Regions from separate parts of the Streptomyces sp. NPDC031418 genome, predicted to be linked through region 1. Evidence: riboswitches for the same ligand, from Rfam matches in the RefSeq annotation. Region 1 holds a riboswitch; each other region holds the start of a gene.

Evidence for each region. A riboswitch is a leader RNA that binds a small molecule or an ion and turns the genes downstream of it on or off. The one in region 1 is predicted to bind cyclic di-AMP.
Region 2: it holds a riboswitch for cyclic di-AMP, as region 1 does, so the genes downstream of both, ACZ5CZ_RS23365 (C40 family peptidase) here and ACZ5CZ_RS12755 (transglycosylase SLT domain-containing protein) in region 1, are expected to answer to the same signal.
Region 3: it holds a riboswitch for cyclic di-AMP, as region 1 does, so the genes downstream of both, ACZ5CZ_RS38295 (M23 family metallopeptidase) here and ACZ5CZ_RS12755 (transglycosylase SLT domain-containing protein) in region 1, are expected to answer to the same signal.

Annotation. Positions count from the first base shown of each region.
Region 1 covers NZ_JBVIJC010000008.1:13,615-18,430, reverse strand. The annotation lists gene ACZ5CZ_RS12770 (carboxylate--amine ligase) at 1-551, shown strand, start outside; gene ACZ5CZ_RS12765 (FAD-dependent oxidoreductase) at 598-1,800, shown strand; gene ACZ5CZ_RS12760 (HAD family hydrolase) at 1,921-2,733, shown strand; gene ACZ5CZ_RS12755 (transglycosylase SLT domain-containing protein) at 2,769-3,257, opposite strand; cyclic di-AMP (ydaO/yuaA leader) riboswitch at 3,263-3,442, opposite strand; gene ACZ5CZ_RS12750 (polyprenyl synthetase family protein) at 3,975-4,816, shown strand, end outside.
Region 2 covers NZ_JBVIJC010000015.1:145,709-150,524, forward strand. The annotation lists gene ACZ5CZ_RS23355 (hypothetical protein) at 1-304, shown strand, start outside; gene ACZ5CZ_RS23360 (hypothetical protein) at 391-744, shown strand; gene ACZ5CZ_RS23365 (C40 family peptidase) at 792-2,150, opposite strand; cyclic di-AMP (ydaO/yuaA leader) riboswitch at 2,158-2,330, opposite strand; gene pcrA (DNA helicase PcrA) at 2,593-4,816, shown strand, end outside.
Region 3 covers NZ_JBVIJC010000043.1:2,935-7,750, reverse strand. The annotation lists gene ACZ5CZ_RS38305 (PrsW family intramembrane metalloprotease) at 1-1,042, shown strand, start outside; gene ACZ5CZ_RS38300 (aldo/keto reductase) at 1,097-2,041, opposite strand; gene ACZ5CZ_RS38295 (M23 family metallopeptidase) at 2,115-3,146, opposite strand; cyclic di-AMP (ydaO/yuaA leader) riboswitch at 3,156-3,331, opposite strand; gene ACZ5CZ_RS38290 (PP2C family protein-serine/threonine phosphatase) at 3,589-4,782, opposite strand.

The sequences.
Region 1 (4,816 bases):
CGCTCGCGCTGTTCACCGGGGTGAAGGTCCGCTCCTGGCCGCCGCACGCGGGCATGACGGCGACCGCGTACGTCGTCGACAACCCGGAACTCTCCGACCTCGCGGCCCGTTTCATCAAACAGATCGGCTTCAGCGGCATCATCGACCTCGACCTGCGCTTCGACCGGCGCGACGGACAGTACAAGCTCCTCGACTTCAACCCGCGCATGGGCGCCCAGTTCCGGCTCTTCGAGAGCGAGTCGGGGGTGGACGTCGTCCGCGCGATGCACCTGGACCTGACCGGCCGCACCGTTCCGGAGGGGGAACAGCGCGCCGGCCACCGTTACATCGTGGAGAACATCGACCTGCCCGCCCTCCTCGCCTACCGCCGCAGCGGCTATACGACGCCGCACGCACCGGCGAGGGCGAGCGGGACCGAACTGGCCTGGTTCGCGGGTGACGACCCGCTGCCGTTCCTCACGATGCTCGCCCGCTTCGTGCGCCCGGGCGCGAAGCACCTCTATCAGCTGTGGCGGACCAACCGCCGCGGCAGCAGCACCTCCACGAAGTAGGCAAGGCCACCGAGGGGTGGCGCACCGCGTCCTGGGGAGGGACTTCGTGATGCGACCGGTTGCAGTCATCGGGGCAGGGCCGTTCGGCCTGTCCACCGCCGCCCATCTACGGGCGCGCGGCATCCCCGCCCGGATCTTCGGCGACCCCATGGTCAGCTGGCGTGACCACATGCCCGAGGGCATGCTCCTGAAATCGACCCCCGCCGCCTCCAGCTTCCACTGCCCGCAGTCCGGCCACACCCTGGGCGACTACTGCGACGCGGCCGGGATCCGCCGCCTGGTGACCGACGAGGACATCATCCCGGCGGAGACGTTCATCGCCTATGGCGAGTGGTTCCAGCAGCGGCTGGTCCCCGACCTGGAGCGGGTGCGGGTCGTCTCGGTGGACCGGGACAGGAGCGGCGGCTTCGAACTGAAGCTGGACTCGGGGGAGTTGTTCACCGCGCGCGCGGTCGTCGTCGCCACCGGCCTGTCCGGGCTGGCGCATCTGCCCGCGGAACTGGCCGGTGCGGCGGCCGACGGCCCCGCCCCGGCGGGCCCGGTCTCGCACAGCTCCCAGCACCACGACCTCGGCCGCTTCGCCGGCAAGGAGCTGATCGTGATCGGCGCCGGCCAGTCCGCGCTGGAGACGGCGGCGCTCGCCGCCGAGGCGGGCGCACGCGTGCGCGTGGTCGCGCGCGGCCGCGGCCGGGTCGCCTTCGGCGCCCCGCCCTGGGGCCAGCCGAAGCTGCGCCCCGAGTCCCCGTTCGGCCGCGCCTGGTCGCTGTGGGCGCTCAGCTACCACGCGCAGCCCTACCGCCACCTGCCCGAGCCCACCCGCCACTACCTGGTCCGGCGGGTCCTCGGCCCGCTCGGCGCCTGGTGGCTGCGCGAGCGCTTCGAGAGTGCCGTGCAGGTGCAGGAGGTGCAGCGGGTGGTGAGCGCCGAGGCGCCGGACGGCACCCCCGTCCTCACCGTCCGCACCCACGGCGGCCGTACCGAGCGGCTCACCGCCGACCATGTCATCGCCGCGACCGGCTACCGCGTCGACATCGCGGCGATGGACTTCCTCGGCCATGAGCTGCGCACCCGGCTCGCGCTCAGCCGGGGCACGCCCAAGCTCGGTGCCGGCTTCGTCTCCTCCGTACCCGGCCTGTACTTCACCGGCCTGCCGGCGGCGTCGTCGTACGGACCGGTGATGCGCTTCGTGTGCGGTACGGACTTCGCCTCCCCGCGCCTGGCGAAGCACCTGGCCGCGGCCCACGGCTGAGCTCCGGGCCGACGCGGGGCGTCATCAGCGGGAAGACACACACCAGTTGGGGGTGATCAGCACACAAGTGCGCGCTGTGACAGATGAGTCGGCGGGGCGTGGTGTCCGTATTCTCTGATCATGGCACCCTCCCCCGCATATTCACTCATCGCCACCGACCTGGACGGAACCCTGCTGCGCGGTGACGACACCGTCTCCGACCGGTCGCTCGCCGCGCTCGCGCGGGCGGCGCGGGCCGGTGCCCGGCATCTGGTGGTCACGGGCCGCCCGGCCCCGCGGGTACGGCCCCTGCTGGCCGTGCTCGGCTGCACGGGGCTCGCGGTATGCGGGCAGGGCGCGCAGGTCTACGACGCCGGGGCCGGCCGTCTGGTGTGGTCGGTCCGGCTGGACCGGGAGCTGGCCGAGACGGCGCTCGGCAAGATCGAGGCGGAGGTGGGACAGGTCTTCGCCGCCGTCGACCAGGACGGGGTGGACGGGCTCACGCTCATCGAGCCCGGGTACCGGATGCCGCATCCGGCCCTGCCCGCCGTCCGGGTCGGCCGGCGCGACGACCTGTGGTGCGCGCCCATCAGCAAGGTGCTGCTGCGCCACGCCACCCTGTCGGACGACGAACTGGCGGCCACCGCGCGCGCGGTGGTGGGGTCGCTGGCGACGGTCACCATGTCGGGCCCGGGGATGGTGGAGCTCCAGCCGCGCGGGGTGACCAAGGCGACCGGGCTGGCGCTGGCCGCCGAGCGGCTCGGCACCGGCGCCGACCGGGCGCTGGCGTTCGGGGACATGCCCAACGACGTCCCGATGTTCGAGTGGGCCGGGCACGGGGTCGCCATGGCCAACGCGCATCCGGAACTGAAGGCGGTGGCCGACGAGGTCACCCTGTCGAACGAGGACGACGGCATCGCCGTCGTCCTCGAAAGACTCTTCCCTACCGACTGACCGGTTCTTCAGTAGGCACCGGCCGGTCGGGGACCTCAGTACGCGCCGAAGACGTTGTCGATGGACCCGTACCGCGCGGCGGCGTAGTTGCAGGCGGCCGTGATGTTCGCGACCGGGTCGTAGGGGTCGAAGGAGGTGCCGGCCACGTGGTAGGCCTGGAAGGTCGGGTCGATGACCTGGAGCAGGCCCTTGGAGGGGATGCCCGCGGCGGCGTTGGAGTCCCAGAGGTTGATGGCGTTCGGGTTGCCGGAGGACTCCCGCATGACATTGCGGTAGATGCCGTTGTAGGTGCCCGGGATGCCCTTCTGGGCCATGATCGCGAGCGACTCGCGGATCCAGCCGTCGAGGTTGTTCGGGTACCCGGCGAGCGTGGTGGAGGCCGTGGCGGTCGTGCCGGTGGCGGCGGACGCGGTGGTGGCGCCGATGAGCGGCAGGGCGAGGACGGCGACGCCGGTGCCGGCGACGGCGAGCGCGCGGACGAGGCGGTTGGTGCGGGGACGGCGGGGCTGAGCGGCAGCAGACATGGGGGCGTTCCTCTCCGGCGCCTGCGAGGTGAGCTGTCGGGTTCGGGCGGGGAGGTGCCCGGCCGTGCCCTGGAGGAGGCATGGCTTCACCCCTAGCCGGGCCGGTGCGGCGTGTGCCTTCCGGTCCGGCGGCTTACCTGGGTCCCCCGCTCCTGCCGTACGAATGGGTTCGTGGATGGGTATGCGGGCGGCGGCAGGATTCGGCGTCCGCCCGACGGCCCGGAACGTATGCGAGAGCACATGTCGGGAACAAGTACTGGATTCACACAACGCACTATTTGACCTTGGTCTGCGCCATATGGGGTACTTGATCCTTTGCGGTTGCCAATGCTCAACTCGCTTGCAGGGCAAGGAGGAAGCGGGCCTGCGGGGGAGGGGTGCCCGGGAGTGGCCGCGTGACCCAATTCACGGAATAGCAAGTCATTCCAAAACGGACATGAGGGATTCAAGGTACCCATTGGATCTAATGGGTGTAATGGATGTAATGGAGTTGCCCGCGCGGCGCGACAAGGCGCTCGGAGTTCTGTTAAGTCGATAGATGTCCGTTCTTACCATCCGATCGGAACCTTAGTGATCATGATCCGATGTCGACCGGGCTGGACCGGTGGGCGCTATCGGTGATCGAAACAGGACCGGATACGCTGACTCGAGTGATGGCAGCGACCTATCGACAAACCGTGTAATCGCCAGCAGACACCAGCAGACAGGAGACCCCTCGTGACCGTCGTCGGGCCGTTCGGGCTGAGCGTGCGGGACCAGGCTCTGGAAGCCGATGTCCAGGCCGGATTGACGGCTGTCGAGGAAGGCTTGCTCGAGGCCACCAAGAGCGAGGTTCCGTTCATCACGGAGGCCGCACAGCACCTCGTACGGGCCGGCGGGAAGCGGTTCAGGCCACTGCTCGTCATGCTCGCGGCGCAGTTCGGCGACCCCTACGCCCCGGGCGTGGTGCCGTCGGCCGTCGTCGTCGAGCTGACCCATCTGGCCACGCTGTACCACGACGACGTCATGGACGAGGCCGCCGTGCGGCGCGGCGTGGACAGCGCCAACACCCGCTGGGGCAACTCCGTCGCGGTCCTCACCGGCGACTTCCTCTTCGCCCGGGCCTCCCAGATCCTCGCCGACCTGGGCCCCGAGGCGGTCCGGGTCCAGGCCCTCGCGTTCGAACGGCTGGTCACCGGCCAGATCCTGGAGACCGCCGGTCCCTCGGACGGCCGTGACCCGGTCGAGCACTACCTGGACGTGCTCGCCGGCAAGACGGGCTCGCTGGTGGCGGTCTCCTGCCGGTTCGGCGCGATGATGTCCGGCGCCGACGAGACGGTCGTCGACGTCCTCACCCAGTACGGCGAGCGGCTCGGGGTCGCCTTCCAGCTCGCCGACGACGTCCTGGACATCGCCTCCGACTCGCACGAGTCCGGCAAGACCCCGGGCACCGACCTGCGCGAGGGCATCCCGACCCTCCCCGTGCTCCGGCTGCGCGAGCGGGCGGCCCGGCTGGGTCTGCCCGAGGACATCGCGCTGTGCGAGCTGCTCGACTCCGACCTCAGCGACGACGCACGGCA
Region 2 (4,816 bases), on a different contig from region 1:
CTACTCCCACGGCCTGGAACTGGTCTTCGGGGACCCGGCCTTCGTCACGTGTCCGGCGCAGTTCGCCGACCCGGTCTTTCGCACCCCGTCGGAAGACGAGCTCGCGAGAGTCACTCGTCAGCTTGGTGAGATACCGCCCGTGCTCCTCGCCTTCGAGGCGGACGCGGGCGGGCCGGAGCCGGTCTCCTGTCTGATCGCTGCGGAGCGGGTTGAGGTCGTACAGGAAACCGTCCTGCGGTACTGGCGTGCCGACGCGGTTCCCGGGCAGCGGTTCGCGCCGTGGGTACGGCCGCCGGCGCTGTAGGAGAACCGGGCGGGTGGCCCCCCGCCTGGCGGGCACGGCACCCTGCCGTCCGGGGGGCTGTGGGGGACGAATTAGGCTCCGGCCCCATGGACGTACTCATCCATCTCTTCGTCGGCCTGCACATCATCGGTATCGCCGCGCTGCTCGGCGGTTTCCTCACCCAGATGAAGGCGATGGGCCAGGGCACGGCCCGGTTCGTCCCCGGGATGCTGCACGGCGCGCTGACCATGCTGGTCACCGGCGTGGCCCTGGTCGGCCTGAACCAGGCCCAGGGCGCGCACATCAACACCATCAAGATCGGCATCAAGCTGGCGCTGCTGATCGTGATCCTCGGCCTGGTCTATGTGAAGCGCGACGAGGAGACGATCGACAAGGGCCAGTTCGGCCTGGTCGGCGCCCTCACGGCGACGAACGTGTTCATCGCCGTGCTGTGGACCTGACGGCCGCCGGTGCCATGAAGCGAGTCGCGCGCCCCGGTCGTCACCGGTCAGCCCGGGCGCACCACGCTGTGGACGAGTGACTCACCCCAGCGGTACACGGAGTCCTCACGGATGTACGCGCCCGGCTCGGGGGAGTGGATCATCATGCCGTTGCCCGTGCAGAGGCCGACGTGGCTGCTGTCGTCGTAGAAGAAGACCAGGTCACCGGGGCGGGCGTCGGCGAGCGGCACGGGCGTGCCGGAGGCCGCCTGGTCCCGGGCGGAGCGCGGAAGGGTGACGCCGGCGGCCTTCCAGGCGGCCTGGGTGAGGCCGGAGGCGTCGTAGGAGCCGGGGCCGCTGGCACCGGACACGTACGGCCTGCCGATCTGGGCGCGGGCGAAGGCGACCGCCAGCTCGGCCCGGGTGACCTGGGCCCCGTACGCCGGACCGGCACCCTCCGCCCGCTTCCGCCCCGCGAGCGCGGCCGAGCGGGCGTCCGCCTCGGCGGTCAGCCGGAACAGCAGCTCCCGCGCGGTGGCGAGCTTGCGCTGGACGGCGGCCTTGGCGGTCTTCACGTCGTACGGGGCGGCGGCCGATGTCGCCGTGCCCCGGTCGGCGGCAGCCGGTATCGGCGTGCCCCGGTTGGCGACAGCCGATGCCAGCGCGCCCCGGTCGGCCATCGCGCGCGTGCCAGGGCGCTCGCCCCGCGGACCCGCATCGGTGACCTCGCCGAGCGCGTCCCGGCCCGCGTCCCGGCCGCGCGCGTTCCCGCCGGTGGTGGCCCTGGTCCGCTCCGCCGCGTCCTTCACGCGTGAGGCCAGCCGGTTCATCACCCGGCTCGGCGCGAAGTGGTCCTGCGGGAACTCATCGAGCAGCGAAGCGGCCACGTCCGGCGCAGCGGCGAACGGCACCAGGCCCGCGCGGGCCCGGGCGTGCCGCCCCGCGGGCCGGGCGCCCCCCGCGCGCGGGTCGTCCTGGCCCGGGTCGTCCCGGCGCGCTTCCGCCGCGTGCGCCGGTCGCCGCGCGGCCGACGCCTCCGCGGAAGCGGCATGGGCCCCCTGCCGGGCGGCTCCCGGCTCCTCGAAGCGGGTGCCCTGCCGGGCGGCTCCCCGCTCCTCGAAGGGCGCCCCCTGCCGGGCAGCCTCCGCCGCCTCCGCGCGGGCGCGCTGGCGGGCGGCCGCCGACTCCTGCGAGCGTGCGCGCTGCCGGGCCGCCGGTTCCGCCTCCGCGGCCGAGTCGGCGCGGCGGTAGAACTCGTCGATCTTCTTCTCGATCTCCTCCAGGCTGGGCCTGCCGTCGGGGGCGGGGACGGCCTCGGCCGTCTGGGACAGGACGGCCACGGAGGTGAACGCGGCGGTGGCCAGGGCGGGGCCGCGCAGGCCCGGTCCATGGGTGCCGCCGGGCCACGGCTTGCGGTGCGACGCCAAAAGAGGCGACTCCTTCCAACACGCCGCCTACCGGGTTAGCTGTCGGGTTCGGGCGGGTGCTTCGGAAGGGTTGCCCTACGGCGTCGTCCCGGGCGGGAGGTCGGCCGATTCACCCCAGGATCGGTGGGTCCCCGGCTCCGGGCACCCTGCGGGGCGCGCCGGATTCGGCGGAGGCCGCGCGGCCCGGCGAGGTTCGCCGGAGAGGGGTCGTGCGGCCTGACGGCAACCTAGCCAACTCGTGTGCGTCCTGTGAAGGTTGGTGCGAGGTATGTCCGATACATTTCCGTGACCTGGGGGCGCTTGTCTACGCGCGTGAGCAGGCGCTTCCGCAGCGTGAGCGGTCGGCGGGCGCCCCGCGGGCCGTGATCGGCGGGGTCGTCGGTCGGCCGGGTTCCGGGGACGGCGACCGGTTGTCGGTGGGGCACCCTAGACTCGGAGAGCGATGAGCAGCCTCTTTGACGACAGCTTCCTGGCGGACCTCCAGCCCCCGCGTGGGCACGAGGAGGAGCCCCCGCCGCCGACCGAGGACGATCACGCTCCGGAGCCGCTTCCGGACGATCTGTTCGGCGGGAAGTTCGACGTGCCGCCGGACCGGGATTCCTACTACCGCGACGGCGCCCCGCGTCCCGCCATCGACTCGGCGGCCCTCCTGGAGGGGCTGAACGAGAACCAGCGCGCCGCGGTCGTGCACGCCGGCTCCCCGCTGCTCATCGTCGCCGGCGCCGGCTCCGGCAAGACCCGCGTGCTCACCCACCGCATCGCCCACCTGCTCGGCGAGCGGCATGTCCACCCCGGCCAGATCCTCGCGATCACCTTCACCAACAAGGCCGCGGGCGAGATGAAGGAGCGCGTGGAGCAGCTCGTCGGCCCGCGCGCGAACGCGATGTGGGTGATGACCTTCCACAGCGCGTGCGTGCGCATCCTGCGCCGCGAGTCGAAGAAGCTCGGCTTCACCTCGTCGTTCTCGATCTACGACGCCGCCGACAGCAAGCGCCTGATGGCCCTGGTCTGCCGCGACCTGGACCTCGACCCCAAGCGCTTCCCGCCGAAGTCCTTCAGCGCCAAGATCAGCAACCTGAAGAACGAGCTGATCGACGAGGAGGACTTCGCCGCCCAGGCCACCGACGGCTTCGAGAAGACCCTCGCCCAGGCCTACGCGCTCTACCAGTCGCGGCTGCGCGAGGCCAACGCGCTCGACTTCGACGACCTGATCATGACGACGGTCAACCTGCTGCGCGCCTTCCCCGACGTCGCCGAGCACTACCGCCGCCGCTTCCGGCACGTCCTGGTGGACGAGTACCAGGACACCAACCACGCCCAGTACGCGCTGGTGCGCGAACTGGTCGGCACCGGGGAACACGACGAGGACGTCCCGCCCGGCGAGTACGACATCCCGCCCGCCGAGCTGTGCGTCGTGGGTGACGCGGACCAGTCGATCTACGCCTTCCGCGGTGCGACGATCCGCAACATCCTCCAGTTCGAGGAGGACTACCCGAACGCGACCACGATCCTGCTGGAGCAGAACTACCGCTCCACACAGACCATCCTGTCCGCCGCCAACGCGGTCATCGAGCGCAACGAGTCCCGCCGCCCGAAGAACCTGTGGACCAACGCCGGCCAGGGCGCCCGGATCACCGGCTATGTCGCCGACACCGAGCACGACGAGGCCCAGTTCGTCGCCGACGAGATAGACCGCCTCACGGACGCGGGCGAGGCACGCGCGGGAGACGTCGCCGTCTTCTACCGCACCAACGCCCAGTCCCGTGTCTTCGAAGAGGTCTTCATCCGCGTCGGCCTGCCCTACAAGGTCGTCGGCGGCGTCCGCTTCTACGAGCGCAAGGAGGTCCGGGACGTCCTCGCCTACCTGCGGGTGCTCGCCAACCCGGAGGACTCGGTGCCGCTGCGCCGGATCCTCAACGTCCCCAAGCGGGGCATCGGCGAGCGCGCCGAGGCGATGGTCGACGCCCTCGCCCAGCGCGAGAAGATCAGCTTCCCGCAGGCACTGAAGCGGGTGGACGAGGCGTACGGCATGGCCGCGCGCTCCACCAACGCGGTCAAGCGGTTCAACACGCTGATGGAGGATCTGCGCACGATCGTCGAGTCCGGCGCCGGACCCGCGACCGTCCTGGAGGCGGTGCTCGAACGCACCGGCTACCTGGCCGAGTTGCAGGCCTCCACCGACCCGCAGGACGAGACCCGGATCGAGAACCTCCAGGAGCTCGCCTCCGTCGCCCTGGAGTTCGAGCAGGAGCGCGGCGAGGAGGAGCGGGGGACGCTCGCCGACTTCCTGGAGCAGGTCGCCCTGGTCGCCGACTCCGACCAGATCCCCGACGAGGAGGACGGCGACGGCGTCATCACCCTGATGACCCTGCACACCGCCAAGGGCCTGGAGTTCCCGGTCGTGTTCCTGACCGGCATGGAGGACGGCGTCTTCCCGCACATGCGCGCCCTCGGCCAGACCAAGGAGCTGGAGGAGGAGCGGCGCCTGGCGTACGTCGGCATCACGCGCGCGCGGGAGCGGCTGTATCTCACGCGGTCGGCGATGCGCAGCGCCTGGGGTCAGCCGTCGTACAACCCGCCCTCCCGCTTCCTGGAGGAGATCCCGCCCACCCATGTGGAGTGGAAGCGGACCGGGGCGACCGCGCCGGTCTCGTCCGGGGTGGCGG
Region 3 (4,816 bases), on a different contig from region 1:
GGCGGCGCTGATAGCCATCGTCGCCAACAGCTTCGCGACCCACTGGATAGCCACCGCCACCGCCGACCCGGCCGGCGCCGACACCCTCGGGGCGACGGTGATAGCGCCGATCGTCGAGGAGTCCGCGAAAGCCGCGGCCGTGCTGCTGGTCTTCCTCTTCAAGAGACGCGACTTCACCGGGATCGTGGACGGCGTGGTGATAGCCGGGACCACCGCGACCGGGTTCGCGTTCACCGAGAACATCCTCTACCTCGGTACGGCCTTCGGGACCGACCAGCTCACCGGCGACCGCGGCATCGCCTCCGTCACCGCCGCGACCTTCTTCGTGCGCATCGTGATGTCCCCGTTCGCGCACCCCCTGTTCACCACCCTCACCGGGCTCGGCTTCGGCGTGGCCGCGCTGTCCGGGGAGCGGCAGCGGGCCCGGCGCACCCTGGTGCCGCTCGGCGGGCTGCTGCTCGCGATGAGCATGCACGCCCTGTGGAACGGCTCCGCCACCTTCGGGCCGTACGGCTTCTTCGGCGTGTACGGCGGCTTCATGGTGCCCGTGTTCGCGCTGCTGACCTGGCTGTCGATCTGGACGCGGCAGCGGGAGCTGCGGATCGTGCGGGAGGAGTTGCCGGCGTATGTGTCGGCGGGGTGGCTGGGCCCGGGCGAGCCGTTCGCGCTCGGTTCGATGCGGGCGCGGCGGATGGCCCGGGACTTCGCCCGGCACCACGCCGGGCGCCCGGCCGCCCGGGTGGTGGCGGAGTACGAGACGTACGCCACCTCGCTGGCGTCACTGCGGCGCCGGGGGCGCCGGGGCCGGGCCGGGGCCGACTTCGTCGTACGGGAGCGGGAGGTGCTGGAGGAGCTGTGGCGCCGCAGGGAGACGGCGCGTCCCGCGCTCGAGTACGCGGCCCGGGCCATCGCCCCTGCCCCGGCGTACTGGCCGCCGTACGCACACCCGGCGGCGCCGAACCCCGGAAACCCCGGGTACGCCGGATACTCCACGTACTCCGGGTACTCCGGGTATCCCGCATACAACCCCTACCGCACCTAGGGGCCGGGATCTCGCGGGGATCGGCACCGCCGGGTCACACCGGGGAGACGGTGATCAGGCCGACGCCTCGGTCAGCGTCGTGAGCTGCTCCTTCGTCAGGGTCAGGTTCGCCACCTCCGTCAGGGCCGGCAGCTGGGACACCGTACGGGCCGAGGCGATGGGAGCCGCCACCGTCGGCTGGGCGGCGAGCCAGGCCAGGGCGACCGTGGCGACCGGGGCCTCATGGGCGGCGGCGACCTCGTCCAGGGCGGCGAGGACCCGCCGGCCGCGCTCGGACTCCAGGTGCTTCGCGGCGGCTCCGGCGCGGGCGCTGTCGACCGTCGCACCGGGGCGGTACTTGCCGGTCAGGAAGCCGGAGGCGAGGGCGTAGTACGGGACCGCGGACAGGCCCTCGCGGGCGGCGAGGTCCTGGAGGTCACCCTCGTAGGTGTCGCGGGAGACCAGGTTGTAGTGGGGCTGGACGGCGACATAGCGGGCCAGGCCCTCGCGGGCGGAGAAGTCCAGGGAGGCCTGAAGGCGCTCGGCGCCGATGTTGGAGGCGGCGATGTGCCGGACCTTGCCCGCCTTCACCAGCTCGTCCAGGGCGCCGATGATCTCCTCGACCGGCACCTCGAGCTGGTCGTAGTGGGTGTAGTACAGGTCGATGTAGTCGGTGCCGAGACGGCGCAGGGAGGCGTCGGCGGCGGCCTTGATGGTGGCCGCGGACAGGCCCTGGAACTCGGGGTGCTGGCTGACCTTGGTGGCGACGACGACGTTGTCGCGGTTGCCGCGCGCCTTCAGCCACGCGCCGATGATCGTCTCCGACTCGCCGCCCTTGTTGCCCTCGGCCCAGGCCGAGTAGACGTCCGCGGTGTCGATGAAGTTGCCGCCGGCGGCCGTGTAGGCGTCGAGGACGGCGAAGGAGGTGTCCTCGTCGGCGGTCCAGCCGAAGACGTTGCCGCCCAGGGCGAGCGGGAAGACCTCGAGGTCGGAAGAGCCGAGTGTGCGCAGTGAAGTCATGATCAATGCCAACGCCGGCGAGAGGAAGCGCATTCCTCCGCCGGCGCCGCGTTCACCCGGAAAGCCGGGCCTGTCAGGGGTTGAGGCCCTTGTCGCGCAGCCAGGCCATGGGGTCGATGGCGGTGGGCTGGCCGTCCGGGTGGACCTCCAGGTGCAGGTGCGGCCCGGTGACGTTGCCGGTCGCACCGACGCGGCCGATGACGTCGCCGGTGTTCACCTGCTGGCCGACCGAGACGTTGATCGAGGACTGGTGGCAGTACCAGAGCTGGGTGCCGTCGTCGAGGGTGATGACCGTGCGGTAGCCGTAGGCGCCGGCCCAGCCCGCCTCGGTCACCTTGCCGGCGTGCACCGACTTGATGAGGGTGCCGGTGGGGGCGGCGAAGTCCAGGCCGGTGTGGTAGCCGGAGGACCACATCGAGCCGGGCTGCCCGAAGGTGCCGGTGATCGTGTACGACACGACCGGCAGCGAGTACTGCTTGGCCAGCTCGGCCAGGCGCTTGGCCTCGGCCTCCTTCTTGGCGTCGGCCTCCGCCTTCTGCTTGGCGGCGGCGGCCTTGGCGGCGGCCGCCTGCTCGGCCTTGGCGGCCGCGGCGGCGGTCTGCTTCTCGGAGGCGGCGAGCGCGGCGATGGTGGCCTTGCTGTCGGCCTGCCCCTTCTGCTGCTCGGCCTGGGCCATGATCCGGTTGCGCAGGGCCTCGCCCGCGCCACCGCTCTGCCCGGCCTCGGCCGAGGCCACGCCGACGGTGCCGAGCGTGCCGCCGGCGTCCTTGGGCGCGTCGGCGGAGTCGCCGCCGAAGAGGTGCTCGACGGAGTCCAGGTCCGGCATGGAGACGGAGACCGGCACCTTGCCGGGGTTGGCGCTGGCCATGCCGCCCGCGCCGACGGCGGCCATCACGCCGACACCGAGGACGGTGGAGCTGCGCGCGAAGCCGCCGCGCTGCTTGGCGACGCGGTGCCGACCGCGGACCGGAGCGACGGACTCCGCAGTGGGGTTCCACTCCTCCCAGGGGCCGTCCTCGGCGGCGGGGGAGCCGTATCCGAAGGTGTCCGTCTCGCGCTGAGCGGGTATGAACGGGGCTTCTGGGGCAGGCCGGTTGGACGCCACGCGGGCGCGCTCCTTTCCTTCCTCCGCCTACCGGGTTAGCTGACGGGTTCGGAGCAGGAAGGTCTCCTACGCGCGTAAACCGATCGTGGGCCGAGTCCGCTCGGCAAGTCCACGACGGTGTCCGCGTGATTCACCCCAAGGTGGTGGTTCCCCGGTTCCCTTACGGGATTCGGCGCGTGCGCACGGAGCCGCCTCTTGTGACGGCTGGGACGACCGCGCTGCGTTATCGAACGTTAATAGACCCTGCGGTTACTTTCCAAGCCCGTCCAGCTTGATCGTTAACCTTTTATGCCAGTACTTAAGGGTCACAAGGCCAGCAAACCGGGCGAGTTGACGGCGACTCGGTCACCGTTCAGGAGTCACAGCGTTTTTGATGGTGACTCAGATGTTATGCGCGCGGAGTCGCCCGGTCACTCATCGTGAACCCCCTGCGGGGAGACCCTCAGGGGTGCCGTACGGCGAGCAGCGCCATGTCATCCGCCATCCCTCCCCCGGAGTGCCTCCGCACCTCGTCCGCGAGCCGCCCCAGCAGCGCGCCCGGACCGGCGAAGGTACGGCCGGTAAGCCGCCGCTCGGGGTCGTAGAACCGGCCGTGGGCGTCCCGGGCCTCGGACAGCCCGTCGGTGTAGAGCAGCAGGGTGGCCCCGCCCGGAAAGGCCGCCTCCAGCACCCGGTCCGGCCACACCCCGAGATCACCCATGCCGAGCGGCAGCGCGGGCTCGGGCCCGGCCAGCGTGCGCACCGCGCCGTCGGCGTACAGCAGCAGCGGCGGCGGATGGCCGCGGTTGACGACCCGGACGAGCCCCTCGCCGTGCGGGAGTTCGGCCAGTACGGCGGTGGTGAACCCCTCGAAGGCGTCGATACCGTCCCGCCGGGCGCCCTCGCGGGCCAGCGCCCGCTCCAGCCGCTGCGCCACCTCCTCCAGCGTGGCCTCCTGCTCGGCCGCCTCCCGGAACGCGCCGATCACCACGGCGACCGCAGCGACGGCACCCAGCCCCTTGCCCCGCACATCCCCGACGATCAGCCGGACGCCGTACGGGCTGTCCTGCACCGCGTACAGGTCGCCGCCGATGGACGCGTCCTGCCGGGCCGCCTCGTAACGGGCGGCGATCCGGAAACCGCCGATCCGCGCCGCGGGCTCCGGCAGTACGGCCCGCTGGGCGGCCTCGGCGATCTCCCGGGCGGAGGCCAGCCGCCGGTCACCCAGGCGGACCACCCGGTTGATGGCGCCGGCCAGCACGGCGACGCTGGCCACGGTGACCAGATCGGTGACCGTGGCCACGGCCGGACGGGCACCGCCCTGCGCATGCACGGCGTAGGTGGCGCCGAGCGCCGCGAGGCCGGTCAGCGCGGTGCTGCGCAGCGAACTGAGCGGGGCCGCGATCAGCGCGGCGGCGGTGAAGAAGGGCACGGCGGTGAAGTCCCTCGGCGTCAGCAGGCCGTAGAGGACACCGCAGAAGATCAGCAGGACGGGCAGGCTCCGGGCCAGGGCGCGGGCACTCGGACGGCGCGGAGCGAGCGGGGAAGGGCGCACGGGGGCGGGCCGGTCGCCGTGGCCCGGCCCGGGCACCGGGTCGCCGGGGAGCCGGCCGCCCGCCCTGGCGTACGGGCTCTCCTCCACCTCACCAGGGCGCACCGTGTCTCTCCCGCATGTCCGACGTACCTCCAGA